Regions from separate parts of the Pseudomonas sp. AC136 genome, predicted to be linked through region 1. Evidence: predicted binding sites of a transcription regulator. Region 1 holds the regulator's gene; each other region holds the start of a gene.

What was found. The regulator FliA, encoded in region 1, starts transcription of late flagellar genes. The targets are predictions, from matches to a motif close to CTAAAGTTTNNNNNNNNNNNGCCGNTAA.
Region 2: the regulator FliA is predicted to act here: its motif matches at 1,646-1,673, upstream of ACZZZU_RS21300 (flagellin).
Region 3: the regulator FliA is predicted to act here: its motif matches at 4,358-4,385, upstream of flgM (flagellar biosynthesis anti-sigma factor FlgM).
Region 4: the regulator FliA is predicted to act here: its motif matches at 4,477-4,504, upstream of ACZZZU_RS13170 (methyl-accepting chemotaxis protein).

The regions. Positions count from the first base shown of each region.
Region 1 is NZ_OZ409865.1:5,040,256-5,048,128, reverse strand. It holds gene ACZZZU_RS22635 (protein-glutamate methylesterase/protein-glutamine glutaminase) at 1-889, opposite strand, end outside; gene ACZZZU_RS22630 (chemotaxis protein CheA) at 1,022-3,277, opposite strand; gene ACZZZU_RS22625 (protein phosphatase CheZ) at 3,289-4,077, opposite strand; gene ACZZZU_RS22620 (chemotaxis response regulator CheY) at 4,097-4,471, opposite strand; gene fliA (RNA polymerase sigma factor FliA) at 4,556-5,302, opposite strand; gene fleN (flagellar synthesis regulator FleN) at 5,299-6,129, opposite strand; gene flhF (flagellar biosynthesis protein FlhF) at 6,244-7,575, opposite strand; gene flhA (flagellar biosynthesis protein FlhA) at 7,591-7,873, opposite strand, start outside.
Region 2 is NZ_OZ409865.1:4,754,454-4,762,326, reverse strand. It holds gene ACZZZU_RS21305 (flagellar protein FlaG) at 1-16, opposite strand, end outside; gene ACZZZU_RS21300 (flagellin) at 94-1,554, opposite strand; gene ACZZZU_RS21295 (glycosyltransferase) at 1,957-7,557, opposite strand; gene ACZZZU_RS21290 (sugar 3,4-ketoisomerase) at 7,614-7,873, opposite strand, start outside.
Region 3 is NZ_OZ409865.1:4,726,642-4,734,514, reverse strand. It holds gene ACZZZU_RS21195 (flagellar hook assembly protein FlgD) at 1-473, opposite strand, end outside; gene flgC (flagellar basal body rod protein FlgC) at 494-946, opposite strand; gene flgB (flagellar basal body rod protein FlgB) at 961-1,368, opposite strand; gene cheR (protein-glutamate O-methyltransferase CheR) at 1,625-2,452, opposite strand; gene ACZZZU_RS21175 (chemotaxis protein CheV) at 2,508-3,434, opposite strand; gene flgA (flagellar basal body P-ring formation chaperone FlgA) at 3,516-4,274, shown strand; gene flgM (flagellar biosynthesis anti-sigma factor FlgM) at 4,424-4,762, shown strand; gene ACZZZU_RS21160 (flagellar protein FlgN) at 4,819-5,289, shown strand; gene ACZZZU_RS21155 (flagellar brake protein) at 5,391-6,134, shown strand; gene ACZZZU_RS21150 (MFS transporter) at 6,193-7,500, opposite strand; gene ACZZZU_RS21145 (glutamine synthetase family protein) at 7,561-7,873, opposite strand, start outside.
Region 4 is NZ_OZ409865.1:2,940,057-2,947,929, reverse strand. It holds gene dgcA (dimethylglycine demethylation protein DgcA) at 1-150, shown strand, start outside; gene dgcB (dimethylglycine demethylation protein DgcB) at 303-2,237, shown strand; gene etfA (electron transfer flavoprotein subunit alpha) at 2,394-3,617, shown strand; gene etfB (electron transfer flavoprotein subunit beta) at 3,607-4,386, shown strand; gene ACZZZU_RS13170 (methyl-accepting chemotaxis protein) at 4,565-6,190, shown strand; gene gbcA (glycine-betaine demethylase subunit GbcA) at 6,511-7,800, opposite strand.

The sequences.
Region 1 (7,873 bases):
GGCGATAGTTAAGGCGCTCGTCGCCCGGCAGGATTTTCACCGTGCCACGGCCGTCGACCATCATCTGTTTGCCGCCGGGTGCCAGCAAGGCCAGGCCGGGGCGCAATTGATCGCCGTCTTCCGCTTCTTTCACGCTGATTTTGCACAGTTTGTCCAAGCGCTCGGCAAACGCCTTGGTGAAGGCGGCCGGCATGTGCTGAATAAGCACGATGGGCGCGGGAAAGTTGGCCGGCAGCTGGGTCAGTACCCGTTGCAGCGCAACCGGGCCGCCGGTCGAGGTGCCGATGGCCAACAGCTTGTAAGCCTTGCGCTTGGGCGCTGCGCTAGAGCTGGCAGCAGGCGCTGCAGCAGCCGGCCGTGGCGCAACTGGCGCGGGGCGCGCAGGCGTGCTGCTGGTGGCGGTGCTGGTGGCGGTGCTGGAAGAGCTGGCGGCAGGCGCATGACTGGGCGCAGGTGCCGGCGCGGCAGCAGGCATACCGCTGTAGCGGCGGTTGCTGCGGGCGATGGTATGCACCTTCTCGCACAGCAGTTGTTTGACTTTCTCGGGATTGCGCGAGATGTCTTCGAAGTTCTTCGGCAGGAAATCAACCGCACCGGCATCCAGCGCATCGAGCGTGACACGCGCGCCTTCGTGGGTGAGCGAGGAGAACATCAGTACCGGAGTGGGACAGCGCTGCATGATGTGACGCACGGCCGTAATGCCATCCATCATCGGCATTTCGTAGTCCATGGTGATCACGTCAGGCTTGAGGGCCAGGGCCTGATCGATCGCTTCGCGACCATTGGTGGCAGTGCCAACGACCTGGATATTCGAGTCGGCGGAGAGAATCTCCGAGACACGCCGGCGGAAAAAGCCGGAATCGTCCACCACCAGAACCTTAACTGCCATAACCGCTCCTTTGAACCCGCCCGAGGCCCGGTTGGGCCGTCGCGCTTGGTGCTGCGCAAGCAGGCGGAGCGCTTATTTACGTCCCGTAAATGCCACGCTCCATGCCTTATCTACGCTGAGTGACACACCGCATCAGATGCGGCGTGCGTAACGCTTGAGCATGCTCGGCACATCCAGAATCAGGGCAATGCGCCCATCACCTGTAATGGTGGCCCCGGACATTCCCGGAGTGCCTTGGAGCATCTTGCCCAGCGGCTTGATCACGACTTCTTCCTGGCCCACCAACTGATCGACGACAAAGCCGATACGCTGCGTGCCCACCGACAGAATCACTACATGGCCTTCATGCTGCTCTTCGTGCTGGGCGCTGCTGATGAGCCAGCGCTTGAGGTAGAACAGCGGCAAAGCTTTGTCCCGCACAATCACCACTTCCTGACCGTCGACCACGTTGGTGCGCGACAGGTCGAGGTGGAAGATTTCGTTGACGTTAACCAGCGGGAACGCAAACGCCTGGTTGCCGAGCATGACCATCAAGGTCGGCATGATCGCCAAGGTCAGCGGCACCTTGATGACGATTTTGGTGCCTTGGCCTTTGGCCGAGTAAATGTTGATGATGCCGTTGAGCTGGGAAATCTTGGTTTTCACCACGTCCATGCCCACGCCACGGCCCGACACGTCGGAAATCTCGGTTTTGGTCGAGAAGCCCGGCGCGAAAATCAGGTTGTAGCATTCGGCTTCGCTGAGGCGGTCGGCGGCGTCTTTATCGAGCACGCCCTTCTCCACCGCTTTGGCGCGCAAGACGTCGGGGTCCATGCCGTTGCCGTCGTCCGAAATCGACAGCAGGATGTGGTCGCCCTCTTGCTGCGCCGACAGCACGATTTTGCCGCCACGGCTTTTGCCGGCGGCTTCGCGTTTTTCCGGCGACTCGATGCCGTGGTCGACCGAGTTGCGCACCAAGTGAACCAACGGGTCGGCCAGTGCCTCAACCAGGTTTTTGTCGAGGTCGGTTTCTTCACCGACCAGCTCCAGGTTGATTTCTTTCTTAAGGCTACGGGCCAGATCGCGAACCAGACGTGGGAAGCGCCCGAACACTTTCTTGATGGGCTGCATGCGGGTTTTCATCACCGCGGTTTGCAGATCCGCCGTGACCACGTCGAGGTTGGATACGGCCTTGGACATGTTCTCGTCGCCGCTGTTAAGCCCCAGGCGCACCAGACGGTTACGCACCAGCACCAACTCGCCGACCATGTTCATGATTTCGTCCAACCGCGCGGTGTCGACGCGCACGGTGGTTTCCGCTTCGGCAGCTGGGCCGGCTTTATCAGCGGCAGCAGCAGCGGGCGCAGGGGCCGGCGCAGCGGCAGGTTTAGCCGGGGCGGCAGGTTTGGCCGGCTCGGCTTTCGCGGCAGGCTTGGGCGCAGGTGCAGCGGCTTTCGCCGGCGCGGCGGCGGCCGGCACTGGCGCCTGGGCAGCGGGTTCTACGAATTTGCCTTGGCCGTGCAGTTGATCCAGCAAGGCTTCGAATTCGTCGTCGGTAATGTTGTCGCCAGCGCCACTCGCCGCCGGCGTTGCCGCTGCTACTGGCGCGGCGGGTGCTTGCGGTTCAGCGACGGGCTCAACAAATTTGCCTTTGCCATGCAACTGGTCCAGCAGCGCTTCAAATTCGTCGTCGGTAATTTCATCGCCACCACCGGCAGCAGCCGGGGCTGCACTGGCAGGCGGTGCGCTAACCGGCGCAGCGGGCGCGGCCGGGGCAACAGCGAACTGGCCCTTGCCGTGCAACTGGTCGAGCAGCGATTCGAATTCGTCGTCGGTAATTTCATCACCGCTGGCAGCTGCCACGGGCGCTTTGGGCTCGTCGTGCAGGGCATCGAGCAACTGCTCGAATTCGCTGTCGGTGATATCGCCAGAGGCCTCTGCCGCAACGGGCGCCTCGGCAACGTCGGGTTCGGGTTCAGCCTCTGGTTCGGCAGTCGCACCGGCCAATTCTGCGGCGCTCTGCGGCTCGGCCAAACGCGCCAGCGCCGCCAACAGCTCTGGCGTAGCCGGTGTCGGCGTGGTGCGTTCGCGCACTTCAGAAAACATGCCGTTGACGGCATCAAGAGCTTCGAGAACGACGTCCATCAATTCCGAGTCAACGCGCCGCTCACCCTTGCGCAGGATGTCGAACACGTTTTCGGCAATGTGGCAGCACTCCACCAGCTCATTGAGCTGGAGGAAGCCGGCGCCACCTTTGACGGTGTGGAATCCGCGGAAAATCGCATTGAGCAGATTGGAATCATCCGGGCGGCTTTCCAGCTCGACCAATTGTTCCGATAACTGCTCAAGAATTTCGCCGGCCTCTACCAGGAAGTCCTGGAGGATTTCTTCATCGGCGCCGAAGCTCATCTGTGTGCTCCCTAGAATCCCAAGCTTGATAGCAGATCGTCCACGTCGTCCTGATTGGAAGCGACGTCTTCACGCTTATCGGCATGAATCTGCGGACCTTCACCATGAGAAGGCTCTTTTTGTTGTTCTTGCTCGGCGCGCAGCACGGCATGGTCGTGCTCGATACCTGCGAAACGGTCCACTTGGCTGGCCATAAGCACCAGTTTCAGCAGGTTGCTTTCCACTTCGGTAACCAGTTGCGTAACGCGCTTGATCACCTGACCGGTGAGGTCCTGGTAATCCTGGGCGAGCAAAATGTCGTTGAGGTGCCCCGACAATTTGCTGCTGTCACGTTCGCTTCGGGCGAGAAACAGTTCGATGCGTTTGGCCAATTCGCGGAACGCTTCGGCACCCAACTCGCGGCGCATAAAGCGACCCCAGTCGGCGCCCAGCGCAGTGGCTTCATCGTTGAGATCGTTAACCAGCGGCGCACTCTGCTCCACCAGATCCATGGTGCGATTGGCCGCTTTCTCGGTCATCGTCACGACATAGTTCAGGCGTTCGGTGGCATCGGTGATTTGCGACACTTCCTTGGCATGTGGAACGCGTGGGTCAAGTTGGAAGTTGACGATGGCGTTGTGCAGCTCACGCGTCAGTTTTCCCACTTCGTGGTAAAGACCACGATCACGCACTTTGTTGAGCTCATGAATGAGCTGCACCGCTTCGCCAAAATTACCTTTTTCAAGGCTATCAACGAGCTCGCGGGCATTGGATTTTAGGGACGACTCAAGGTCGCCCATGGGTAGATCGTCGTGCGCCATATTGCCCCCACGGCCGGGATCAGCCGTTAACACGCTCGAAGATTTTTTCGATCTTCTCTTTCAGCACTTGAGCTGTGAACGGCTTCACTACGTAGCCATTCACCCCGGCCTGCGCCGCTTCGATAATCTGATCGCGCTTGGCCTCGGCGGTCACCATCAGCACCGGCAGGTGCTTGAGACGGTCATCGGCGCGAACCGCACGCAACAGGTCGATACCGGTCATACCCGGCATGTTCCAGTCAGTGACGAGAAAGTCGAAGCTGCCGCTTTGCAGCATGGGTAAAGCGGTGGTTCCGTCATCAGCCTCAGCGGTGTTGGTGAATCCCAAGTCACGCAAGAGGTTCTTGATGATCCGTCGCATCGTTGAGAAGTCGTCAACGATGAGGATTTTCATGTTTTTGTCCAAGTCGACCTCCGTACAGTCCTAAACGCACCCAGCACCTGGATGCGCGTTGAATCGAGAAACTGGCAGTGCCGCTCAGCTAGCGCGCCACTCGCTCAAGCGTGCACGCAAACGAGCGGCACACTGGCTATGCAACTGGCTGACCCGCGATTCGCTGACCCCCAGCACTTCGCCAATTTCCTTGAGATTCAGTTCTTCGTCGTAATACAGCGACAACACCAACTGTTCACGTTCAGGCAGTCCAGAGATGGCCGCCGCCAATGCCGATTGGAAGCGTTCATCTTCCAGATCGCGCGAAGGCTCGAAGTGGGTAATGCCAGCGTCTTCACGCAGACCTGTGTGCTCGCCGTCCTGAAGAAGGTCGTCGAAACTGAACAAGCGGCTGCCCAAAGTGTCGCCAAGAATGCCGTAGTAATCCTCGAGACTCAATTGGAGTTCGGCCGCAACTTCTTGATCTTTAGCGTCTCTACCCGTTCGGGCTTCAATTTTTCGGATTGCGTCACTGACCATGCGACTGTTGCGGTGCACCGAACGCGGTGCCCAATCGCCCTTGCGTACCTCATCCAGCATAGATCCACGTATGCGAATGCCGGCGAAAGTTTCAAAACTGGCGCCTTTGCTGGAGTCGTATTTCTTTGACGCTTCAAGCAGACCGATCATGCCGGCCTGGATCAGATCTTCCACCTGCACGCTTGCCGGCAAACGTGCCAGCAAGTGGTAGGCGATGCGTTTGACCAGAGGCGCGTAACGCTCGATCAACTGGTGCTGGGAGTCCTGCGCCTGTGCCTTGCTATACATACGGAGCCCATTGCCTGATGTCATACGGCCGTATCAGCAAGCGGTTGCTGGACCAGACGCTCCACGAAGAACTCCAAGTGCCCACGCGGATTGGCTGGTAACGGCCAGGTGTCGACCTTCTGCGCGATGGCCTTGAATGCCAGCGCGCACTTGGAGCGAGGGAAGGCCTCATAAACTGCGCGTTGCTTCTGTACCGCCTTGCGTACCGACTCGTCGTAAGGCACAGCGCCGACGTATTGCAAGGCGACGTCGAGGAAACGATCAGTCACTTTGGTCAGCTTAGCAAAGAGGTTGCGACCTTCCTGTGGGCTGTGCGCCATATTGGCGAGTACGCGGAAACGGCTCATGCCGTGGTCGCGGTTCAGCAGTTTGATCAGGGCGTAGGCGTCGGTGATGGAAGTGGGCTCATCGCACACCACCACAATCACTTCCTGGGCCGCGCGCACAAAGCTCACCACCGCATCGCCGATACCGGCGGCGGTGTCGATCACCAATACGTCGAGGTTGTCACTGATGTCGCTGAACGCCTGAATCAGGCCAGCGTGTTGCATGGGCGTGAGCTGCACCATGCTTTGCGTGCCAGAGGCTGCCGGCACGATGCGGATGCCGCCCGGCCCTTGCAGCAGCACGTCGCGCAGTTCGCATTCGCCACTGATGACGTCGGCCAGGGTGCGCTTGGCCGACAGGCCCAACAGCACGTCGACGTTAGCCAGGCCCAGGTCGGCGTCCATCAGCATCACACGCCGACCGAGGTCAGCCAGGGCCAGGGAAAGATTGACCGATACATTGGTCTTGCCGACGCCACCCTTGCCGCCAGTCACCGCGATCACCTGTACGGGATGCATACCCATGTTATCTACACACCTTGTCTAGCTCGACTGAGGCCACTTGGCTGATTACGTTCAGGCCCGGCACCGGGCCCACCTGAACGACTAAATTTCGTTACTGCCTTGCTCTACAGCGAATCAGCCTGCGCGACGCGCCGGGTTCTGGTACAGCCCGGCGAACATGTCGGCCATGGCGTCTTCGCTGGGCTCCTGAGGCGCCTGCAAACTCACGGCGCGGCTCACCAACTGATGACTGCGTGGAACGTGCAAGTCATCTGGAATGCGCGGACCGTCTGCCAGATAGGCTACCGGTAGATGCTGGCTTATAGCCAGACTTAAAACCTCGCCCAAACTGGTCGCTTCATCGGCCTTGGTAAGAATACAGCCAGTCAGACCGCAACGCTTATAGCTATGGTAGGCCGCCTTGAGCACTTGGCTCTGGCTGGTAGCGGCCAGCACCAGATAATTTTTCGATTTGACCCCACGACCCGCCAAGGTTTCCAACTGCATGTGCAGCGCCGGATCATTGCCCGGCAAGCCAGCGGTATCGATCAGCACCACACGCTTGCGCGCCAACGGCTCCAGCGCTTGGGTCAACGAGGTACCGGGGTCCACCTGGGTCACTGACACATTAAGAATGCGGCCCAAGGTTTTCAGCTGTTCCTGAGCACCGATGCGGTAGCTGTCCATGCTCACCAGCGCCACGTGTTGCGCGCCGTATTTCAAAACATAACGCGCCGCCATTTTTGCCAGTGTAGTGGTTTTACCCATACCAGCCGGGCCAACCAGCGCGATCACCCCGCCCTCTTCCAGCGGCTCGACTTTCGGCGTTTTGATCGCGTGTGCCAGGTGCGCAAGAATCATGCGCCAGGCCTGACGCTGCTCGGACACGGCAGACACCCGTTCCAACAACACGCGCGACAATTCTGCCGGCAAGCCCATGCGTTGCAGACGACGCCACAGCGCAGCCTGTTGCGGACGGCGACTTTGCATCTGACCCCAGGCCATCGAGCCCAGTTGCACTTCAATCAGCTCGCGCAGGCCGTTCAATTCGAAACGCATGGCATCAAGGCTGCGCTGGTCGGTTGCCACCGCCTTCGCAGGTTCTGGCGCAGGCGCGGCAGCCGGTTTTGGCCGCTCTGGGCGCACGAACGAGGCCGGCAATTCTGGCGCAACGATCGATTCATTGGCGAACAACTGGCCGTCTTTCATTTTTTCGCCGGCCACACGGGTCGCCAGATCGGCTTGCGCCGACACCAGCATCGACTGCGTGCGACGCAGCTCGTTCTCAAGCTCAGGGTTCGGCTGGCGGGCAGGCATCACCGGCGCCTGGTAGTCCAGGGCCGCGGTCAGTTCCACGCCTCCGGCGACACGGCGCGTGCCGATGATGGACGCATCGGCGCCCAGCTCATCGCGAACCAACTTCATGACTTGACGCATATCGGCGGCGAAAAAGCGTTTAACTTGCATGACCTAAGCCTCAGTTCAGTTCTGACCCACCGTGGCAACGATGGTGACCTGCTTGTTGTCTGGGATTTCCTGGTACGCCAACACGTGCATGGTCGGTACTGCCAACCGTGCGAACCGCGAGAGCATCGCCCGAACCGGACCGGCTACCAGCAGAATCGCTGGCTTACCGAGCATTTCCTGGCGTTGCGCGGCGTCCACCAGGGAACGCTGCAGCTTCTCGGCCATGCTCGGCTCCAAAAGAATGCCATCCTCGGAGCCTTGACCGGCCTTCTGTAGGCTATTGAGCAATATCTGTTCC
Region 2 (7,873 bases), 290 kb from region 1:
TATTGGAAACATCCATTTTAGACACCTCACAATGGCCAAATGGGAGGAAGGGTCATCCCCTTCCTCCCACCGATTTTGGCGTCTCTTTCTGCGTTATTGCAGCAGACTGAGAACCGACTGTGGCAGTTGGTTAGCTTGAGCCAGAATCGCGGTACCAGCTTGTTGCAGTACTTGGTTTTTCGACAGCTTTGCAGTTTCAGCAGCGAAGTCGGTGTCTTTGATCCGGCTACGAGCAGCGTCAGCGTTCTCAGAGATGTTCTGCAGGTTGCTGATGGTGTTGTCGAAGCGGTTCTGTACAGCACCGAGGTCCGCACGCTGAGCATCGATGTTTTGCAGTGCGTTGTCGATTACAGCGATTGCACGTTGAGCGCCGTCAGCGGTGGAGATATCCACATCCGAAACGGTGTTCAGGTCGGCAGCCTGGTCGCCAAACACTTCAGTCGAAGTACCGGTGAGGGCGTAGGAGTTCGGCGAGTTCAACTCGACGTACCCGATCGCTTTACCGCCAGCGGCACGCACATCGGTTTCGGCGCTGAAAGTACCGTCAGAACCTTGTGCAGCCAGGTTGATGGTACCGGTCGACGAAGCAGAGTCAGCACCGAAGACAATGTTTTCACCAGTGGCCGAAGTAATGGTCACTTTGTCAGTTTTCGAATCGTAGTTCGCAGTTACGTTCAGCTTACCGGCGTTCGAGTTGATCTGATCAGCCAGACCTTTGGAGTCAGTCACACCTACGATGGCAACCGATTGGCTACCCACGCTCAGCGAGAAGCTGGCAGCGCCGGAAGTGATGTTCACGTCAGCCTGTACAACGTTACGAGCCGAAGCGCTGAGGCCCGAGATGGCGCCGTCGAACTTGCCAGCAATCGATTTAGCGCTGTCGCCGGAGGTTACGGCTACGTCTTTGGTTTGACCGCCACCAACAACGGTGATGGTGTTAGCCGAGAAGCCAGCGCCGCTTGCTGCGATGCTTGCAGACACAGTGCCACCAGCAGCCGAAGCGCCGGCGCTGTCAGTGCTTGCGCCGCCACCGATCTGGTACGAACCCAGCGAGGTAGCAGAAGCATTTTTCAGCGAAACGTCGATGGTTTCGTAAGCGTTGGAACCCACTTGGAAGCTAGTGGTACCGAACGAACCGTCGAGCAGTTTGCGACCACCGAACGTGGTGGTGTCAGCAATACGGCTCAATTCAGCTTGTTGGGCCGATACTTCTTTTTGCAGAGCGGCACGGTCGGTGTCGCTGTTCGAGCCGTTGGCTGCCTGGATGGACAGGTCGCGGATACGCTGCAGAATGTTGGTCGACTGTTGCAGCGCGCCTTCAGCGGTTTGCGACAGAGAGATACCATCGTTGGCGTTACGGGTCGCTACGTTCAGGCCGCTGATCTGGTTGGTCAGACGGTTAGAGATCTGCAGACCGGCAGCGTCGTCTTTGGCGCTGTTGATGCGGTTACCGGTGGACAGACGTTGCAGCGAGGTATTCAGCGAGTTGGACGAAGCGTTCAAGTTGCGCTGAGTGTTGAGCGATGCAATGTTCGTGTTAACTGTAAGTGCCATTTGGGCGTCTCCCGAGTACCTAGTATTTGCCTGAGCTTGCGACGTTCAGGGCCTGCAGCTCAGGCGCCCCTAGAATTCGCATTCGAAGTGTTTATCGGCGCTAGTTCTTGGAGCTTTAGCAAAATTTTCAAAAATTTTGCTGGCTGCTTGCTGAACCGGTGCAAACCGCTTCCACACTTTCTGTATCGGCACAGGCCGCAGAACTAAAGGGCTCGATGAAAATTTTTGCACGTGGCCAAGCCATCTCCAGCGCCTCGCTTACCCACCCAGCCGTTTAAGTGACGCCAATTTTCAAACAAAACCGGCACTTAGCCATCCTGGCGATCGGGCTTACTGTTTTCTGACGCGAATAAAAAAGGGGCTATCACCGCTGTGAAGCCCCTTCCAAGTACCGCGATGAGTCTAGTCGGGCATCCAGGCTTTCGCCCAATTGCGCACATTCTCGCCTTCGAGCATCCAGTCGCGACGAATAATGGTCTGCAAGTCATCGCCCATTTTCGCCGTTGCATCCAGGTCAGCCAGGTGCATGCGAATGGCGTCCATCCAGTCTTTGTAGCGGTTTTTCACCCGCGTCACGGGCAAGTCGCCGCGATAGCACACGGCATCCGTGCAGATCACCGGGAAACCGAGGAAGCCGTACTCAAGGAGTCGCAGATTACTCTTGCAGTCGTTGAACTGGTTCTGCTCCAACGGCGCCAGCGCCAGGTCAAGGTTCAACGAGGCAAGAATCGTCGGGTACTTGTCGATGGTCACGCCTGGGTAGTACTCGGTCACGTAGGGCCGCAACTTGTCCGGGCACAGGCCAAAGAACACCCATTCCACTTCATCCGCCAGATCCCGCACCACATCGGCAATCAGTTCCAGATCGCCCGTGTGCCCTACGCCGCCGGCCCAGCCGACTCGCGGCTTGCGCCCAACGCGGCGCTCGCTGTTCAAACCGTTCCACCAGTTGGTCGGCAGCCGGTTCAGCACCACGCGAATATCGTCATGCATGCCGGTAAGTGCTTCCGCCAGCGGTTGGGTCGACACCACGAAGCGGTCGACCAGCGTCAGCGCCTTGCGCAACGAGCGCAGTACGTCTTTGGGCATGTCGGCGCGGTGCACGCTTTTCAGCGGCAGGTTGGGCAGGTAGTCGTCCAGCTCGTACACACGGAAGGCGTTAGACAGCTGCTTGATCTCGGCCATCGACTCCAGCTGCGCATCGGTGACCTGGCGCTGGAAGATGATCACATCGCTCTGGAACCGCTCCAACTCCACCGGATGCAGCAGGGTTTCGCTGATGACCCCGTCCGCCACGCCCTCGCGCTGCATGGCGGTGAACGGCTGACGCACCCGGTAATGCCCGCAACCGCCACGATCGGCCGGGTGCACCAAAATGCGCGGCAGCGGCGCCCGCACAAAGGGTTGCCAGGTGGCGCCACGAATCGGATCCAGCTCGAAGCCTTTATTGGCCAGGGTCAGGTTCGGGTTGTAGGCCGGGTCGCGAGCCAGCAGCGGCAGCCACTTCTGGTACATCGCCGCCTGTTCGCTGCGGAAGCGCTTGAGCTTTTGTTCCTGCGCCAGGGTTTCAACGCCCGACTTCTGGCTGACGCTGCCCTCGTGCAACAGCACCGAGTAAGGCGTCCACACGCTCAGGTAGCCGGCTTCGCGCACCTTCAGGCACAGGTCGACGTCGTTGTAGGAAACCTTGAACACCACCTCATCCAGCCCGCCAACCGCGTCGTACACCTCTTTGCGGATGATCAGGCAAGCGGCCGTTACCGCCGAATAGTTCTGCGCCACCAACAGGCGCTGCATGTAACCGGCGCTGTCGCCGGCGTCGCCAAGGAACGGATGGTCCGCCGGCCCGCTAAGCCCCAGCACCACACCGGCGTGCTGAATATGGCCGCTGGGGAACAACAGCTTGGCGCCGACGATGCCCACTTCCGGGCGCCGCGCGTGGTTGAGCAATTCGTCCAGCCAGTCTTCACGCAGAATCGCCGTGTCGTTGTTCAGCAGCACCAGATACTCGCCGCGCGCGACAGCGGCGGCCGCGTTATTAATAGCCGAGAAGTTGAACGGCCCTGGATAACGCACCACCCGAATCTGCTCGCTGTTCAACTGCTCGATGCCGGCCAGCCAGGCTTTGGCTTCTTCGGTTTCGCTGGCGTTGTCGATAATCAGCAGCTCGTAATTCGAGTAAGCGGTTTTCTCCAACAAGGTTTCGACGCAGCGTTGCAGCAACGCCAACTGGTCTTTGGTGGGCACCAAAATGGAAACCAGCGGCTGCTCCGGGTAGTCGTAGCGAATGCGGTTGAAGCCCGGCAATACGCCTTCTTGCATCGTGTGCGGCACGCCGAGACGGTCGAGGTGTTCGCTGACCACCGCTGCCGAATGCAGGCGCACCTCGTCGCTGGCCAGCCAGCGCGCGAACGGCACCGCGCTGTGGCACAGCACCTCAGCGATATGGCCGACGCTGTCCAAGCCGAAAGACTCGGCGCAACGCAGCTGAAAGTCCTGCAAGGCCAGGCCGTCGAACTGGAACCGCAGCCCGCCCAATTGCTCCAGTGCCTCGCGGGCAATAAACAGCGAGCGCCCGGTGTACGGGTAGCTGCGCAGCAAATCGAGGTTGAAGTCGGGTTTGAAAATCGGTGAGTGCGCGCCCTGCTCGCCACTGGTGTCCTCGTCGCTGTAATAGCAGCCAGTCGGCGCGGCCACGGCACGGTCCAACAACAATGCCAGCGCGTGGGGTTCCAGCGTATCGCCGGCCGGCAGCAGATACAGCCAATCGGCCGTGCTACTGACGGCGGCATCGTTCATCTGCTGCCAGTCGCCAGTCACCACGCGGTGCGGCGCGCCGTGCTGTTGCGCGGTCAGGCTGTCGACCGTCGCTTGCAGTGCCGCCGGTTCGGTGCCCGGCAATGCCAGCACCAGCACCTCGATGCTTGGCACATACGCATCTTGCAAGCGACGCTCGAAGGCGGCGAGCACCTGCGGCGTCAGCGTGTGCAAGTAACCGAACGTAGGCTGGCCCACGGCCTTGTTGCTCATTTCATCGACCAGACTTTGCAGAAACTCGCCGCGCGCTTGCTCAACCGGCGCCTCGACGCCCTGGCCATGACGGCCGTACAAGCGCCGGAACAGCTCGGGGAAATTCTTGCGCTCGCGCACGCTCATGCGCTGCTCGGGGCTTTCCTGGCGGATATGCACTTGCACGGTTTGCGCTTGCACATGTTCAACCGGATAACGCGCCGACAGTTTCAGCAGCATGTCCCAGTCTTCCAGCGCTGGCAGCTCAACGTCGAAACCGCCCACTTCATCCAGCCACTGGCGCGGGTGCGACCAGGCGTTCACCGGAATGAAGTTCTGCACCAGCAAGTTGTCGCGCGAGAACGGGCCGTGCTGCGACGAAGATTGCCGCGAGATCTCCTGGCGCTTGCCGCCTTCCAGCGTTTCCAGCACGTACAGCGTGTCGGTGTACACCAAGCGTGGGCCTTGCGCGTGAGCCTCGGCGTGGCGCTGCAAATGCTCTGGCAGCCACATGTCGTCGTCGTCGAGGTAGCACAAGTAGGCGCCTCGAGCCTGGCGAATGCCGCAGTTACGCGCGTTCGACAGCCCGCCGTTACGCCCCAATGCCAGATAGGTGATGGGGAAGTCGTAGCCCTGCAGCACATGCTCAACCGGCGCGCCGGCATCGTTGATCAGAATGACTTCGAAGTCTTTGAAGGTTTGCGCGCTAAGACTGGCCAGCGCATCGACCAGCAGATCGGCGCGGTTATAGGTGGTGAGAATGATGGAGAAGGTCGGCCCCTGTTCCCCCGCCTTGACCGCGCCAGGGCCGGCCAACGCCGTTTCAATCGCCTGACTGCGCGCCTTGAAGCGCGCTTGCACCTCGGCTGGCGCGCTCTGCATACGCTGGCGATACAGCGCCAGAATCGGCCCGGCCGCCGCGATCATGCGCGGGCGCACGGCGGGGTCGGCCAGGTTCAGTTCGAGAATTTCGGTGTGTTCGGCCAGCGGCTTGTCGCTGCCGTAGAAGCTGTTGGAAATCTGCCCGCCATGCACGCGGTAACCCACGCTGGGCTGACGCAGAAACACAAAATCCGGTGCCAGCCGCGCCAGGCGAATCCACAACTCCCAATCGCCGGCGAGCATGTCGCTGCGGTGAATGGTGCCGTCGGCCTGGGTGATTTGCGCCAATACGCTGCGGCGCAGCATGACTGCCGAGGGCGTGATGTAGTTGTCGTAGCTGAGCAGGTCCACCACTTCATCGCGCCCACCCGAATAGGACTGCGAGCGATGACCGGGATGTTGTGCGTAGTGGGTGATGGTGCCGCGCTCGTCGATCCAGTTGCACTGTGTGTAACCGAGGCCAGCGTGCGGCGTGCGGTCCAGAGCGGCCACCAAGGAGGCCAGGTGGCCGGGATACAAGACGTCGTCCGAGCCCAGCACCACCACATAACGGCCGCTGCCAGCGGTGACGCATTTGTTGTAGTTGCCGGTCATGCCGAGGTTCTTGGCGTTGACCTCGTAATAAAAGCGCGGGTCTTCGGCGTAGCGCTGCAAGATCTCGACGCTGTTGTCTTTGGAGCAGTCATCGAATACCAGTACCTCGAACGTCACGCCCTGCTGGGCGAGGATCGAGTCGATGGTCTGACCGATAAATGCACTGTTGTTGTACGACATGACGGCAACGGTTACATCCACGGCATTGTGTTCCTCGGCAAACAACGCCTGCGCCCCATGCTGGGCCTGACGCTGGTGATTCAATTCGGCGAAAAATGCAGCGGCTTCGGCGTCCCGGTCGACCGGCACATCAGCCATGCGCGCCTGGCGTACCGGCGCATCGGCGGCTAACCAGTTCTGCAATTTTTCAATGGGGATTTCCACGTTCCAGTGGAATACCACGGAGTGGGTGCCGGGCTGGCCAACTACCGGCAAATAAACCAAACGCACGCCAACAGCGGCCGCCAAGGCGTGGAAAAACCAGTACCACATCTGCGCGTTGTCTTGGATAAGCATCACCAGCGTGCTGCCGCTGGGCATCCACAGCAGGTTGGCAGCCGCCGCGCCGGAGCCGAGCACCGCCAGTTCCATTGATGACAACAGTGCGACCTGCTCGGCGAACGTATGGGTTTCCGGCTGAATCAACGCAAAGCCGTCCGCGCGCAGCGCCTCGGTAAGCGCTTGCTGGTTGACGATGGTGCGACCGTTTCCGCCTGGCGGGCGAATCAGGTACGTCTTGCCATTGTCGCGGTGGGCGCGCGGCACACGCGCTTTGATGTAATTGGCCATCCAGGCGATGGCGCTGGGGAACACCTGATACTCGTCACCGGCATACACGTACCCGGCGCGCGGTTCCCAGATATCGGCGCTGTCAGAGAAGTGATACAGCACGCCCACATCGCAGGCCTGGCCGGCGGGCACGCAGACGGTTTGCTCGCGCGGCCAGAACAGCGCCAGTGAATCCATGATCGAGGCAGGCAAGCCCGCCTCTACCAGCACCACGGTTTGCGCGTCGAACGCGGCTTGGTTAATCCAGAAAAAACGCGCCAATTTTTCGCTCAGCCAGTGCGCGTAGTTGCCATTTTCCCAGCCGAAAAATGAGATGGCATGGGCCACCTGCAACGGCTCGCCAGCGCCTGCATAAAAGGCGCAACGACCGTCGTCAGTCAGCTTCAATCCATGCTTTTCGTACCAGCCGACGTTGAGCCGCTCGCGGTTATCAAACGCCACGTCACAGACGTATTCGCCGTTATCGATATCGGCGATGCCTGCCATGCCGGCCACCAGCCGTACCTGATGAAACTCGGCGCTGTACTGGGCGTAGGTGGTTTGCGGTGCGCGGCGAACATTGGCGGGGATGGCGAAATCGACCATCTCCAACGGCGCGGGCGCCCAGGCCGTCGAAGGCGCCAGTTCCAGCAAATGGTTGCGGCCCTTGGCGGCGCGCGCAGGAACCAGCGCGGCGCTGGCAAATGCACCTTGCAGGTGACTCCACCGGGAAGGTGCAGTAGCAGACATGGATGAAACTCCGAATTTTGAACACGCCGCCTACGCTTGCGCAGGCGGCCCACGCATCAGCCTTTGGGCTTGGCGTTTACCGCCTGGGAGAACTGATCGTAGTCGCGGAAATAGTCGTCTTCGCTGTAACGCTCCGAAGCCAGAACCATGCACACCGAGCCGCTGGAGAAGTTGTCGATCTCGCGCCAGATCATCGGCGGGATGTACAGGCCGTAATAGGAGCGGTTGAGGTGGTATTTGAATTTGGTGCGGCCGTCGTCGAGCAAGATGTCAAAGCTGCCAGACATGGCGATCAGCAACTGATGAAGCTCTTTAT
Region 3 (7,873 bases), 310 kb from region 1:
TTGCCATCCCACATAAACGTGACCTGGCCGGTTTTCTGCTGCCCGAGGTTGACCCGTGCCACTTGCGAACCCTTGCTGTCGAGCACGTTGACGAACAGGTTGTCGGTGCCGCTGGTGAGGGCAATCGAGCCTTTGAACGTTTCCTTGGTGTCGACCATGGCGGTGTCGGTGGACAGGATCACTTTGCGGCCCACCAGCGACGAGGCTTGCAACGCCTGCGACGACTGGGTGCTGGAGAGGATGCTTTCCACGCTGGTGTTGAGGTTGTCCAGACTCTCCACCTGAGTGAACTGGGCCAACTGCGCCACGAATTCACTGTTGGTTTGTGGGTCCAGCGGGTTCTGGTTGTTCATTTGGGCTACCAGCAATTGCAGGAACTGATCCTTGCCGAGGGTCTTGTCCTGGGTACCAGTGTCCTTGATGGCGTACTGATCAAGGATCGATGACTGGTTGCTTACGCTATCGACGGCCATTTCTTACCCCTAAGTCCGGCTTACTGACCCAGGGTCAGCACCTTGGTCATCATTTGTTTGGCGGTATTCATCATTTCGGTATTGGTCTGGAACGCGCGGCTGGCGGAGATCATGTCGGCCATCTCTTCGACCACGTTGACGTTGGGGTAATAGACGTAGCCGTCCTTATCCGCCGCCGGGTGATTGGGTTCGTAGCGCGGTGTCAGGCTGCTCTGGTCTTCCACCACACCCATGACCTGCACGCCACGACCGGAGTTGTCCTGGTCGGCGAACAGCGAACCACGGTCGCCGTTCTGCTGCGCTTGCTGGTCGGTAAACACGGTGGCAAACACCGGATGACGAGCGCGGTAGGTTTTATCGACGCTGGAGGACACGGTCTCGGCGTTGGCAATGTTGCTGGAGATGGTGTTCAGGCGGGTGGTCTGAGCACTCATGCCGGTACCGGCGATATTGAACACACTGGAAAGGGACATGGCAGTGGTCTCCGTTATTCGCCGCGAATCGCAGCAACAAGGCCTTTGAATTTGGCGTTCAGCAGGGTGAAGCTGGCTTGGAACTGCACAGCGTTTTCTGCGTAATTGGATTGCTCGATTTGCTCGTCGACCGTGTTCTGGTCAATCGAGGGCTGCGTCGGCACGCGGTAGTTGAGGCCCGGGTCGGCAATGGCCATGCCTTCAGCGGCAATGTGGCCGGTGTTGGTGGTGGCCAGGGAAACCGGCGAGCGTTGGCTCTTTTCAGCCTGGGCGGCGAGCACCGAGGCGAAGTCCAGGTCGCGGGCTTTAAAGTTGGGGGTGTCTGCGTTGGCCAGGTTGTTGGCCAACACTTCGGCGCGTTGAGCGCGAAAGCCCAATGCCTTTTCGTGAATGCCGAGTGCTGAGTCGAAGCTGATGCTCATGTCTGCGAACCTTTGCCAATGGGCCAACGGGTTTTCTGTGCAAGACATTTAGCAAAGGCTGTGCCAACTAATTTAGTTCTTTAATTTCAAGGACTTACTTAGAATAGCAGCCAATTTTCCAGCGCAACCGGCAAGGCTTTTCCGCTGCCCGGCAATGGCAACGACGGCAAGAGGATGGAAATTTGCCGCTTGGGGGCAAACGCGCGGCAATAAAAAAGGAGGCACGTGGCCTCCCCGTTTCGGCATCGCTACGACGTTATTTAACCTTGTAGATGATGCCGGGACTGCACTGCACCATCTGATAGTGATCCGGCAGGCCGTTAAGCGCTTCGGATGCGCCGAGGAACAAATAGCCGCCCGGCTTCAAGGTGGCGTGGATGCGCAGCAGGATGTCTTTCTTCACTTCGGCGGAGAAGTAGATCAACACGTTGCGGCAGAACACGATGTCGAACTTGCCGAGGCTGGCGTAGCTGTCGAGCAGGTTCAGCGCGCGGAATTCGACACGGGTACGAATGGCAGGCTTGATCGCAAAGCGGCCGTTGCCTTTGGGGTCGAAGTAGCGCTGCAAACGTTCTTGAGACAAACCCCGACCAATCGCCAGGCTGTCGTACTCGCCCGATTTACAGGCTTGCAGCATGGCGCTGGATAGATCGGTGGCGACAATCTGCACGCCGCCTTTGAGCTGGCCCAGGTTGCTGCGCTCGAACTCGTCGGTGGCCATCGACAACGAATACGGCTCCTGCCCCGAGGAAGACGCCGCCGACCAGATGCGCAAGCGCGCGCTGGGGTTGGCTTTGAGCAACTCGGGATAGACGCGATTCTTTAATACTTCGAAGGGATAGGTGTCACGAAACCACAGGGTTTCGTTAGTGGTCATGGCATCAACCACCTGCTCGCGCAACCCGCCGCGCGGCGTGCTTTGCATGCGTTGCACCAGTTCACCGAGGGATTTGATGCTGTTCTGTTCCATCAGCTTGTTGAGCCGGCTGGAGACCAGGTATTGCTTGTTGGCCCCCAACACGATGCCACAGGCCTTTTCCAGGAAGATCCGGAACTGCTCAAAATCCACGTTACCTGAAGACACTAGCGCTGCCTCACCATACCTGTAGGTTTGCTAAAGGGCCGTGCGGCCCTCAGCTTCAATCTGAAACGTTAATGCGCTCAATCACGCGGTTGGCCAAATCGTCTGGCCGGAATTTGGCGAGGAAATCGTCGGCCCCCACCTTCTTCACCATAGCTTGGTTGAATACGCCCGACAGGGAAGTATGCAGGAGGATGTGCAGCTTCTGCATGCGCGAGTCCGCACGAATCTCCGCGGTCAGCGTGTAGCCATCCATTTCCGGCATTTCGATATCGGAAATCAGCATGATGAATTCGTCTTCCGGACGCTTGCCCTCGTCTGCCAACTTGCGCAGAAACTCCAGGGCCTGACGGCCATCGTTAAGCGCTGTCACTTCAACGCCCACAGACTGCAGACAACGGGTGACCTGCTTTCGTGCCACTGACGAGTCGTCAACGATCAGTACGTGTTTGGTCACCGCCTTGCCTTGCGTCTCGACGTCGATCACCCCAGCGGTGATGGCTTCGGAAATAGGCGCCACCTCGGCGAGGATTTTCTCCACGTCGATGATTTCCACCAGTTGCTGGTCCAGGTGGGTCACTGCCGTGAGGTAGTGATCGCGCCCGGTGCCCTTGGGTGGCGGATGGATTTCTTCCCAGTTCATGTTGACGATGCGTTCAACCGAGCGCACCAGAAAGCCCTGAACCTTGGTGTTGTATTCGGTGATGATCACGAAGCTGCTGTCCAGATCCGCCAGGCCCGCACGGCCGGTGGCCATGGACAAGTCAAGAATCGGAATGGTGCCGCCGCGAATGTTGGCCACCCCGCGAACCACCGGGCTGGATTTGGGCATGATGGTGAGCTTGGGGCACTGCAGCACCTCTTTCACCTTGAACACGTTGATGCCATACAACTGTTTGCTGTCCAGGCGGAATAACAACAGCTCCAGTCGGTTTTGCCCCACCAACTGCGTACGCTGGTTAACCGAGTCCATCACTCCGGCCATACCCTGCCCCTCATTAATATGTTGACCACCGTGCCCCCGCTTAGCCTAGCAGCCGGCACGGGCTTTGCTTTGTACCTGAGCATGAAACTGAAAACGCCACTTTCTCGACGCTTCTCTTTCCGGCCACTGCGGGCAGCCGGATCATGGCTGGCTTTGCTGGCGCTTGGCCACATTAACAGTGCAGCCGCTGACCTGACATTACCTGAACAACTTATCGGCGCAAGCCAAGGCTTTCTTGAGGTCACGGTTCAGGACTATTTAGAGCGTAGCGAAATCCAGGCGCGGCAAGAGATTCAAATTAATCGACTCGACCCGCGGTTGCAGCTGCCTCTATGCGACCAAGATTTGAGCGCGTCACTCGAAAGCCCGGCGCAGCCCGTTGGTCGGGTGACGGTGCGGATCCGCTGCGAGGGCTCCACGCCTTGGACAGTTTTCGTGCCCGCCCAGGTCAAGCTGTACCGCAAGGTGGTCATCGCGATTCGGCCATTAAAGCGCGGCGTGCAACTCAGCGAGGCAGATGTGGCGCTGGTGGAGCGGGATGTGGGCCTGCTGACGCAGGGTTACATGACCGATATGGGCCAGGTGCTGGGCACCACCCTGACGCGCGGGGTGATGACCGATCAAGTGCTGGCGCCGGTGACCATCGAGCAAGCCAAGGCAGTGAGCAAAAGCGACCAAGTAGTGATCAGCGCGAAAAAGGGCGGCATCAATGTGCGCATGCAAGGTGAAGCGCTATCGGACGGCGTGCTGGGCGAGCAAATTCGTGTGCGTAACCTCAGTTCCAAACGGGTGGTGAAAGCGCGAGTGGTGGGGCCAGGCCAAGTGGAAGTTGGCATGTAGCTGGATTTTTCCGGGCAATTTGCTGTCCGTTTTCATACACTGGCGCCCAGCTGGACGCAGCCAAAAGTCGGTGAAAAAAAATCCTAAAGTTTCTTCAACCAGCGCCGACAAGCTAGGCAAGCGTCCAAACACCGTAGAGGTTTTGCATCATGGTTATCGATATCAACCGGCTAAATAATGCCGCCGCGTCCACCAGCACTGGGCGTACCAACGCGTCCCAAACTGGCCGGAGCACTGATACCGCGAGCGCCACGCAACCCGTCGCGCCAGCTAACGCTGCCGAACAAAGCACCGCTAAAACCGGTGAGTCGGTTCAGCTCAGCCAACAAGCTCAGCAGCTGCAAAAAGTTACCGACAAACTTAGTGATCAACCGATTGTCGACAAAGAACGTGTGGCTCGCCTGAAACAGGCTGTGGCCGACGGCAGCTACCAAGTCGACAGCAAACGCGTAGCCAGTAAACTGCTCGATTTCGAATCCCAGCGTTAACCCGTCAGCGGGCGACTCTGGGGGTGTTGTTGGACGCCTAACTCCGAGAGTTCGCCATGCACGATACGACCCTGCTGCACCTGTTCAACGAAGACATCGGCACCGCCTCGCAGTTACTTGAACTGATCGACGCCGAATTCCAAGCCCTCACCGACCGCGACCTGCCTCGTCTGGAAAGCATTCTGGCCGACAAGCAACCCCTGCTCGCGGTGCTCGGCCAACACGGCGCCGAACGCAACAAGCTCCTCACCTCCCTCTCACTCCAAGCCGACCAAAGCGGCCTTAACGCCGTGGCCGAACAGTCGCCTGTGGGCGCCGAATTGCTGGCACGTGGGGCCGAGCTCAGTGCGCTGCTGGAACGCTGCCAGGCCGCCAACACGCGCAACGGCCGCTTGATTCGCGTGAACCAGGCCTCGGTCGGCGGCATGCTCGGCATTCTGCGCGGTAACGCCGACACGCCAGGGCTCTATGACAGTCGCGGTGGTGCCGCTAGAATCGGCCAGCAGCGCCCGCTCAGTCAGGCCTGACGAACTAATAACAAGGGGCAAGGGACGTACCGGCAGAATGCCAGTATGCTAGAACCCAACCTGGGTCGTGCCACCGTATTTTGCTCGGAGAATTCTGGACCGTGTCCAACCCCTTCGCCGCGGGTGATGGCCCGCAACCACCGAAAGTCCTGAAAGCTCCGCTGGAAGTTTTCGCGGCACTGCGCCCATTGGAAGAACACCGCGACCCGCTGATCATCACCTTTCACGAGCGCTCGCAGCGTTTCCAGACGTTCATCATTCAAATCAACCGCGAGCGCGGCGTGGTGGCGCTGGATGAAATGGTGCCCAACGATGGCGAACGTTTTCTGAAAGCCGGAGAAAGCTTTCGCATCGAAGGTTTCCACGACGGCGTGCGCATCGCTTGGGAATACACCCAACAGATTCAAGTCGGGCAGCTCGAAGGCTCCAACTGCTATTGGTGCCCGATGCCGACCGAAGTGCTCTATCACCAACGTCGCAACGCCTACCGCGCCCCGCTCAAGCAAGCTCAAGCGGTGAAGATCGAACTGAGCGGCGACCGCCTGAAAAGCCCCATCAAAGGTCATCTGCTCGACATCTCTGCCACCGGCTGCAAGCTGCGCTTTTCCGGCGACGCCAGCAAAGGCCTGCAGTCTGGCCAGGTGTACGAACGCCTGGTTGCGCAGCTGCCCTTCGGCGCGATGACCACGGCGGTGGAGCTGCGCCATCTGGTGTACGACGAAAAGCTCGACATGACCTTCGCCGGCATGCGCTTCCACCGCATGAACGGGCTGGAGCAACGTCAAATTGACCGCTTCGTGTACCAACTGCAACGCGAAGCCCGTCGCGACGACATCGACGACTGATACCCGCACAAGCAAAAACGCCACCCGATGAGGTGGCGTTTTTGTTGGCGGGCGAATGTCAGGTCGACTTGGTGTCCGCAGGGTCGTCGATGTCTGCCGGGGTTTGCGTTTGCATCTGGTCCTGAACGATGTGTTCGTCAACGCGCGGGTCCAGGGCCGCGACCAGGGGCGAGCTGGTCATGTTGTCCGGCATGGACATGTGATGCAGCGGCGCATCGTCTACTTGATGCAGGTTGGTAACGGCATCCGGACGAATGCGCAGCACCAGCACAGCAGCACAAAAGCACACGAAGGCGAACAGCATGTTCGGCCCGAACTGACGCATCAGCCCGCCCGCCACCAACGGCCCAACGCAAGCGCCAATGCCAAAGGTCACCAACAAGATCGCCGTCAGCGACACCCGCCGTTCCGCCTCGACGTGGTCGTTGGAAAACGCCACCGCCAGTGGATACAGGCTGAACTGCAACACGCTCAAGGCGAAGCCAATCGGCAGCAACACGTCCAGTGAGACACTGGGCATTACCGCCAACGGCAACGCCGCCAGTACCAGCAGCAAGGCGCAGCCGCGAATCAGCACCGCGCGGTTGTGGCGATCAGACAACCACCCCAACGGCCACTGCACCACCAGCGCGGCGAACACACAGCAACCCATGAACAAACCGACCTGCTCGTTGCTCAGGCCTTGCCGCGCGGCATACAACGGCGCCAAGCCGTAAAACGAGCCGATGATCAGCCCCGACACCAACGTGGTCTGCAACGATTGCGGCACGCGCTCGATAAAAAAGCGCGGCTCCAGCGGTGCCGGGCGCATTGGCGCAGGGTGAATTTTCCGTGTGATAGCCACCGGCACCAGGCACAGCGAGAAACACAGCGCCACCAGAATCAACAGCTCAAGCCCCAGCGCCGGGTGAACAATCAGCACCAACTGGCCGAGCACCAACCCCAGGTACGACGCAATCATGTAGCCCGAAAACACCAACCCGCGCTGACTGGCTTCGGCCTGCTCGTTGAGCCAGCTTTCGATGACCATGTACTGACACATCATGCCAACGCCGACGATGGCCCGCAGTACCGTCCAGGCCGGCAGCCAATCGAGCAGACCATGGCCCAACACCGCAGCGGTGACGATGCCGGCACACGACACATACGCGCGAATATGCCCCACGCGTGCGATCAGGCGATGGCCGATTTTGCCGCCAAGCACCAGGCCAAAGTAGTACGCCGCCATCAAGGCGCCGACCCACAGCGAATCGACTTTGTCGGCCGCCAGGCGCAGGCCCAAATAAGTGCTTAACAAACCCGAGCCGATCAGCATCAGCAGGCTGGCGAAGTAAAGCGCTCGAAAAGACTTCCAGATTCGACGCATCGGCTTTCCGAACGGCTCCTTGAATAGAGGCCGGACCCCAGCGGTCCGGCACGGTGACACTTACGCTTGGGCTGCCAACACGCGGCGTTCCCACGGGGTGATTTCGTCGTAGAAGCTCGAGAGTTCCAACGTCTTGGTAGCAATGTAGCCGTCAATGAACTCATTGCCGAATAGCTCGCGCGCCAGCGTGCTGCGTTGCAGACGGTCTATCGCAGCGTGCATCGTAGACGGCAGCCGCAAGGCATCGGGCACCTCAAACTCGCCTTGAATAGCCTCGCTCGGTTGCAGCTCCCGCTCCATGCCATATAAGCCCGCCGCCAAGCTTGCCGCCAGCGCCAGATACGGATTGGCATCGGCGCCCGGCAGACGGTTT
Region 4 (7,873 bases), 2.1 Mb from region 1:
GACGTCGAAGCGCTGTTCGCCATCAAGCCGCAACCGTGCCTGGGCGAGGCGGGCGAGGGCTACTTGCTGTTCCGCATCGGCGACTGCGTAGCCCAACGCAACACCCACGCGGCGATTTATGACGCGTTGCGGTTGTGTAAGGACTTCTGATGTTTGTCTCCCCTCTCCCTCTGGGAGAGGGGCGGGGGTGAGGGGCTGTTGGGCGAGAAATCAATGTCGCCTGCAACCCTCACCCTAGCCCTCTCCCAGAGGGAGAGGGGATTGAATCGCACTGTTTCCCGGTCCCGCGAAGGAGACCAATGATGTTAAACACCCTTCTGCCCATCCTCCTGTTCGCAGCCCTGCTATTGGCGGTGATCGGCGCGGCCAAGCGCTTTTTCATGTGGCGCCGTGGCCGTGCGGCCGAGGTCGATTGGCTTGGCGGTTTGCTGGCCATGCCCAAGCGCTACATGGTCGATTTGCACCACGTGGTGGCCCGCGACAAATACATCGCCAACACCCACGTTGCCACGGCGGGCGGTTTTATTTTGGCCGCCGTGCTGGCAGTGCTGGTGCATGGCTTTGGCCTGCATAACCGCATCCTCGGTTTCGCCTTGCTCGGCGCCTGCGTGCTGATGTTTGTCGGCGCGCTGTTCGTGGCCAAGCGTCGGCTGAACCCGCCTTCGCGCCTGTCGAAAGGCCCGTGGATGCGCCTGCCGAAAAGTCTGCTGATGTTTGCTGCCAGCTTTTTTATCGCCACCTTGCCAGTGGCCGGCATTCTGCCTGCGGCCTTTGGCGGCTGGGTGCTTGCGCTGGTGCTGGCGATTGGCGTGGCGTGGGGTGTGAGCGAGCTGTTCTTCGGCATGACCTGGGGCGGGCCGATGAAGCACGCCTTCGCCGGTGCCCTGCACCTGGCCTGGCACCGCCGCGCCGAGCGTTTTGGTGGTGGCCGTTCCACTGGGCTGAAAGCCCTCGACCTGTCCAATCCAAACGCTCCTTTGGGCGTGGAAAAACCCACCGACTTCACCTGGAACCAACTCCTCGGTTTCGACGCCTGCGTGCAGTGCGGTAAATGCGAAGCGGCGTGCCCGGCCTTTGCGGCGGGGCAACCGCTGAATCCGAAAAAACTCATTCAAGACATGGTCGTCGGCCTGGCCGGCGGCACCGATGCCAAGTTTGCGGGCAGCCCCTACCCGGGCAAACCAGTGGGCGAACATGCAGGCGGCCCCCATCAACCCATCGTCAACGGCCTGGTCGATGCCGAAACGCTGTGGTCGTGCACCACCTGCCGCGCCTGCGTGGAGGAGTGCCCGATGATGATCGAGCACGTCGATGCCATCGTCGACATGCGCCGCCACCTCACCTTGGAAAAAGGCGCCACGCCGAACAAGGGCGCCGAAGTGCTCGACAACCTGATCGCCACCGACAACCCCGGCGGCTTCAACCCCGGCGGCCGGCTGAACTGGGCGGCGGATTTGAACCTCAACCTGCTCAGCGAAAAACACACCACCGACGTGCTGTTCTGGGTCGGCGACGGCGCCTTCGACATGCGCAACCAACGCACCCTGCGCGCGTTCGTGAAAGTGCTGAAAGCCGCCAATGTCGACTTCGCCGTGCTCGGCCTGGAAGAACGCGACAGCGGTGACGTGGCCCGGCGTCTGGGTGATGAAGCGACCTTCCAGAGCCTAGCCAAACGCAACATTGCCACGCTGGAAAAGTACAGCTTCAAACGCATCGTCAGCTGCGACCCGCACAGCTTCCACGTGTTGAAAAACGAATACGGCGCTCTGGGCGGTCACTACCAAGTGCTGCACCACAGCACGTTTATCGCCGAGCTGATCGCCGCGAAAAAACTCAACCTTGGCCAGCACAAAGGCGGTTCGGTGACCTATCACGACCCGTGCTACCTCGGCCGCTACAACGGCGAATATGAAGCGCCGCGCGACGTGCTGCGCGCCCTCGGTATTGAAGTGAAAGAAATGCAACGCTCGGGTTTTCGCTCACGCTGTTGTGGCGGCGGTGGCGGCGCGCCGATCACCGACATTCCGGGCAAGCAGCGAATTCCGGACATGCGCATGGTCGACATCAAAGAAACCGGCGCCGAGTTGGTAGCCGTGGGTTGCCCGCAATGCACCGCGATGCTGGAAGGCGTGGTCGAGCCTCGGCCGCAGATCAAAGACATCGCCGAGCTGGTGGCAGAGGTGCTGCTGGAGGCGCCGGTGGTGGCGGTTAAGCGCGTGGCGGAGGGAGTGGAATGATGGACCTTCGTTTGCTGTCACCCCCTCTCCCTAACCCTCTCCCGCAAGCGGGCGAGGGGACGAATCGCGCGCGAATTAACTCCCCTCGCCCGCTTGCGGGAGAGGGGCTGGGGGTGAGGGGCCTTAGGCTCTTTCCCGCCCGCCGGAGAACCGTCCATGTCTGACCTCATCCGCCGCAACCCCCACGCCGAGCGCATCGCGCGCAACCGCCTGCACCCGTTGCACGCCACCTTGCAGCGCAGCGAAACCAGTTGGATGGGCCCCAACGGCGTCATCCGCAAGAACCCGCATGCGGTCGGCTTTATCGGCCCCAACGGTATCAAGCGCATCGACCGCAGCGGCGTGCAGCAGGGCGGCACCACCAAGCGCTCCAGCCAGAGCGCCGTGGTGCAACTGCCGTTGCACACGGTGCCGGCGCCGAGCTTTTACATCGTCGTGGTGCCCGACATGGTCGGCGGCCGCCTGACCGCCCACGACCGCGACCTTCTAGGCCTGGCCCACAAGCTCGCCGGCAGCGCAGGCGCCGTGTTGGCCGTGGTATTTGGCGAGCACAAAGAAAACAGTTTCGACACCGCTGGCGTCGATCGCCTGCTGCACCTCGACGGCGCGCTTTACAGCGGCTACGCGCCCGAGCAACAGGTGCAAGCCTTGACCGCCATTGAACGGCAATTCCAGCCGCGCCATTGGCTGCTGCCCGACAGCCGTACCGGCGGCGGCGAGCTGGGGCGTCGCTTGGCGGCGCAGCTGGGCGAACGTCCGGCTACGCGCGTGTGGCAAGTAACTGACGCGCAGTGCATCGGCCGCGCCGGTGCCGGCCAGCAAGACCTGCAACGTCCGCTCGCCCGGCTGATTCTGGCCGCCAGCGAATGCGCCGAGCCGGTCAGCGAAACCCGTCACGAAGCGCAGGTCATTACGCTTGAGCACGACGTCGCCCGTTGCCTGCCGCGTATCGAAGACCTCGGCGCCGTGGCAGTGGACCCCGCGGCAACGCCGATGGCCGAGGCGGAATTTATTTTGTCTGGCGGCAACGGCGTTAAAGACTGGGACCTGTTCCACCGCACCGCCGTCGCCCTCGGCGCCACCGAAGGCGCCTCGCGCGTGGCGGTCGACGACGGCCATATGGCGCGTAACCGCCAGGTCGGCGCGACCGGCACCTGGGTGACGGCGCGGGTGTACCTGGCCGTCGGTATTTCCGGCGCCATCCAACACCTGCAAGGCATCGGCGCCTGCGACAAAGTGGTGGCGGTCAACCTGGACGCCGGCTGCGACATGATCAAACGCGCCGACCTGTCCGTCATCGGCGACTCGGCGGCCATTCTTGCCGCCCTAATCGAACGCATGGCCGCGCACCGCGCCGGAGGCAATCGCGATGCAGCCTAAGCCACTCTCAGTGTTGTGCCTGGTGTCCATCGGCGCCCACCCCACCTCCGGCCGCGCCCGCCGCGCCGAGCAGGATTCCCGTGCCGTCGAGCTTGGCTTGCGCCTGGCCGGCGAGCAGCTGCGTGTGCTGCACGCCGGCGACGCCCAGCAGGAAGCCTTGCGCGCCTACTTGGGCATGGGCCTGAACGAACTCAGCGTGCTGCAACAGCCGGACGGCGCCGACGCGCTGCCCGTGCTGCTCGACTTCCTTAAAGACAGCGAGGCGCAACTGGTACTCACCGGCAGCCAGGCCGAAACCGGCGAAGGTTCGGGCATGTTGCCGTACCTGCTGGCCGAGCAATTGGGCTGGCCACTGGTGGTCGGCCTGGCCGAAGTGGAGAAGGTTGAAAACGGTGTAGCGCAGGTGCTGCAAGCGCTGCCTCGCGGTCAACGCCGGCGCCTGCAAGTGCGCCTGCCGTTTCTTGCCAGCGTCGACAACGCCGCCCCGGTCGCCCGGCAAAGCGCCTTCGGCCCAGCCCGTCGCGGCACCTTGAGCGCCGATGAGGTTGAAGTGCTCGATGATGACTTGCTCGCCAGCGCCACCTTTCAACCGGCACGGCCGCGGCCCAAACGGCTGAAAGTGATCAAAGCCAAAACCGGCGCCGAGCGTATGAAAGCGGCCACGGCCAAGGCCGCAGGCGGGAGCGGCCAGGTCATCAAGGATGTCAGTCCAGAGGAAGGCGCCGAAGCCATATTCAAGCTGCTGCTGGAGGAAGGCGTTATCCGCTGAGTTCGATTTTTACAAATGGTTACGGTTGGCAGGATCAGAAAAAGCCCAAGTTCTTCAATGACTTGGGCTTTTTTTTTTGGGCCGCTCCGCTTAAGGCTATTAGATGCGCTGCCGATACTCGGCTAGTTGGTAAACAGGGCTTATCGCTTTTGTTTCTGGTACCTGAAGGATGCTTTTTATGACGCTTCGCTCGATGAACATAACCCCCCGCGCTTCACTCTCCTTTGGCCTCATCGCTCTGGTGATGTTCTTTCTTGGCGGCTTTGCCTTGCTGCAAATGAGCAGCATGCGTGAGCAGTCTGCGGAAGTGGACCAGTCCTGGCTGCCGAGCGTGCTGGCGCTGAACACCATGAGCGAAAGCGCCTTGCGCTTGCGAACCCTGACCTTGCGGATGCTGCTGGTGCGCGATCCTCAGGCAATCAAAGACAACGAAGCCCGTGCCGAGCAGATGAAAACCGACATGCTCGCCGCGCAGGCGCGCTATGAAGCCTTGCTCGATGGCGGCGATGAGCAGGGTTTGTATGAAACGTTCAGAACGGCGCAGAGCGGTTATTTGCGTGAGCAAGGCCGGGTGGTGGAATTGTCGCGGCAGAACAATATTGACGACGCGGTGCGCATCGTCAGCGGCGAAATGAGCGTGCAAGGCGACGCCATGGCCAAAGCCCTGCGCGCCCTTGGCGAATACAACACCCAAGGCGCCAACAAAGCCGCGGACGAAGCCAGCGCCACATTTTCCAGCGCACGCACGTGGGTCATTATCACCCTGGTCTTTGCCGCTCTGGCCACCGTCGTGCTGGCGATGCTTCTGACGCGCAGCATCGTTCAGCCGTTGACCCGCGCCTTGGGTGTGGCGGAAACCGTGGCGGGTGGCGACCTCACCGAGCGCATCGAGGTGGAAGGTTCGGACGAACCCGCCCGCCTGCTCGGCGCCTTGCGCACCATGCAGCAAAACCTGCGCAACACCATTCAGGGCATCGCCGACTCATCCAGCCAGCTGGCTTCTGCTTCCGAAGAACTGAGCGCTGTGACTGAGAATTCCACGCGCGGCCTGCATCAGCAAAACGACGAAATTGAACAAGCCGCCACTGCCGTCAACGAGATGACCACGGCCGTGGAAGAAGTCGCGCGCAACGCCGTTATTACCTCCGAAGCCTCGCGCGAATCCGACCGCACCACCCAGCGTGGTCGCGAGCAGGTGCTGGAAACGGTGAACTCGATTTCCAGCCTGGCCGACGATGTCACCACCTCCGCCGACCAGGTACTGCAATTGGCAGGCAAGGTGCGCGACATCAGCCAGGTGCTCGACGTGATCCGCTCTATTGCCGAGCAGACCAACCTGCTGGCCCTGAACGCCGCCATTGAAGCCGCGCGCGCCGGTGAAGCCGGGCGTGGCTTTGCCGTGGTGGCCGATGAAGTGCGCGCCTTGGCGCACCGCACGCAACAGTCCACCCAGGAAATCGAACAAATGGTTGGCGGCATTCGCAACGGCGCCGATCAGGCCGTTAATGCCATGCAGAACAGCAACCAGCGCGCGCGCAGCACGCTCGATGTAGCGCGCGGAGCCGGTAGCGCGTTGGACGAAATCGCCGTGGCCATTTCGGCCATCAACGAACGCAACCTGGTAATCGCCAGCGCCTCGGAAGAACAAGCGCAGGTGGCGCGGGAAGTTGACCGCAACCTGACCAACATTCGCGATTTGTCGTTGCAGTCCTCAGCGGGGGCGAATCAAACGGCGGCGGCCAGTCATGAGCTGTCGCGGTTGGCGGTGGGGTTGAATGGGATGGTGGCGAAGTTCAGGGTGTGAATCGGCGTTAAGGCGACAAGCATCGCGGCTAAAGCCGCTCCCACAGAAATTGCAAAACCTGTGGGAGCGGCTTTAGCCGCGATTTTTTTGAGCCGTACCGCAGGGACCTTGTAGGAGCGAGCTTGCTCGCGAAGCTGTTGATCGTTTGCGCACTTCGGTTGGAGATCGCTTTGCGAGCAAGCTCGCTCCTGCAGACGCAAAAACTGCGCGGGAATGACGGTGGTATTTGTCGAGACGTCCGTCATCCCCGCGTAGGCGGGGATCCAGAGTTTACCGGTAACACGCTATTTCGAACCCGAGAGATACCGTCGCCAGGGGTATTACTGGGTCTTGATCCCATACAAATACGGCGCCGGCGCAGCCCCCAAATTGCTCAGCAACCGCTCGCTATACCAGTCGATAAAATTCACCACGCCAAATTCATACGTCTTCGAATACGGCCCCGGCTGATAAGCGGTGGAGTTGATGCCGCGCTGGTTTTCTTCGGCCAGGCGACGGTCCTGGTCGTTGGTGGCGTCCCACACTTGGCGCATGCGCACCGGGTCGTAGTCCACGCCTTCAACGGCGTCTTTGTGCACGATCCATTTGGTGGTGACCATGGTTTCCTGGGCGCTGATCGGCCACACGGTAAACACGATGATGTGGTCGCCCATGCAGTGGTTCCACGAGTGCGGCAAATGCAGGATGCGCATGGAGCCCAGGTCGGGGTTTTTGATGCGGCCCATCAATTTGTTGCAGCCTTGTTTGCCGTCCAGGGTCATCGACACGGTGCCCTTGAGCAGCGGCATCCGCACGATGCGGTTACGCAGGCCGAAGCTGGCGTGGGCGTATGGAATTTTTTCGGCGTCCCAGGCGGCAGCGGAAGCGGCGACGTGGTCTTTGAAGGCCTGGTCGGCGCGCGGGTCGGTGACGTCGTCCCATTCCAGCAAGGTTTTCAGCAGCTCAGGGTGCGAGCCGTTGCAGTGGTAGCACTCGCGGTTGTTTTCGATCACCAGCTTCCAGTTGGCTTTTTCCATCAAGGTGGTTTGCACCGCCACCTTGGTGTTCTCCATGTCGTAGGGCTCCATGTAATGAGCCAGGGTGGAAAGGAATTCATCAATGGCCGGCGGGTTCTCGGCCAGCGACACGAAGATGTAGCCGCCCGCGACTTTCACATGCACCGGCTTGAGGCCGAATTTCTTCATGTCGAAGTCGTCGCCCATTTCGGTGCCCGCATACAGCAGGCGGCCGTCGAGTTCGTAGGTCCACTGGTGGTACGGGCACACCAGCTTGGCGACTTTGCCTTTCTCGCCGGTACACAGGCGCGAGCCACGGTGGCGGCATACGTTGTGGAACGCATTGACCACGCCGTCGGCGCCGCGAATCACCACGATCGGGTTTTTGCCCAATTGGAAAGTCAGGTAATTGCCCTTGGCCGGGATCTCGCAGGTCATGCCGGCGATCAACCATTCCTTGTGGAAAATCTCCTGCATGTCGATATCGAACAGGCGCTCGTCGCTGTAAAACGGCTGCGGCAGCGAATAGGTGCGCTCGCGGTTTTGCAGCATTTCGGCGGTGGCCTTGCGTGCCGGCTCCAGCGGGTCGCCCAAACTCAGGGTGGTGGTATCCATGGCTCTGTCCTCATGGCTGATCGCGGTGTGCGCGCAGCGAAAATTGGCGGTTGGTGTTCACGCAAGGCGCTTG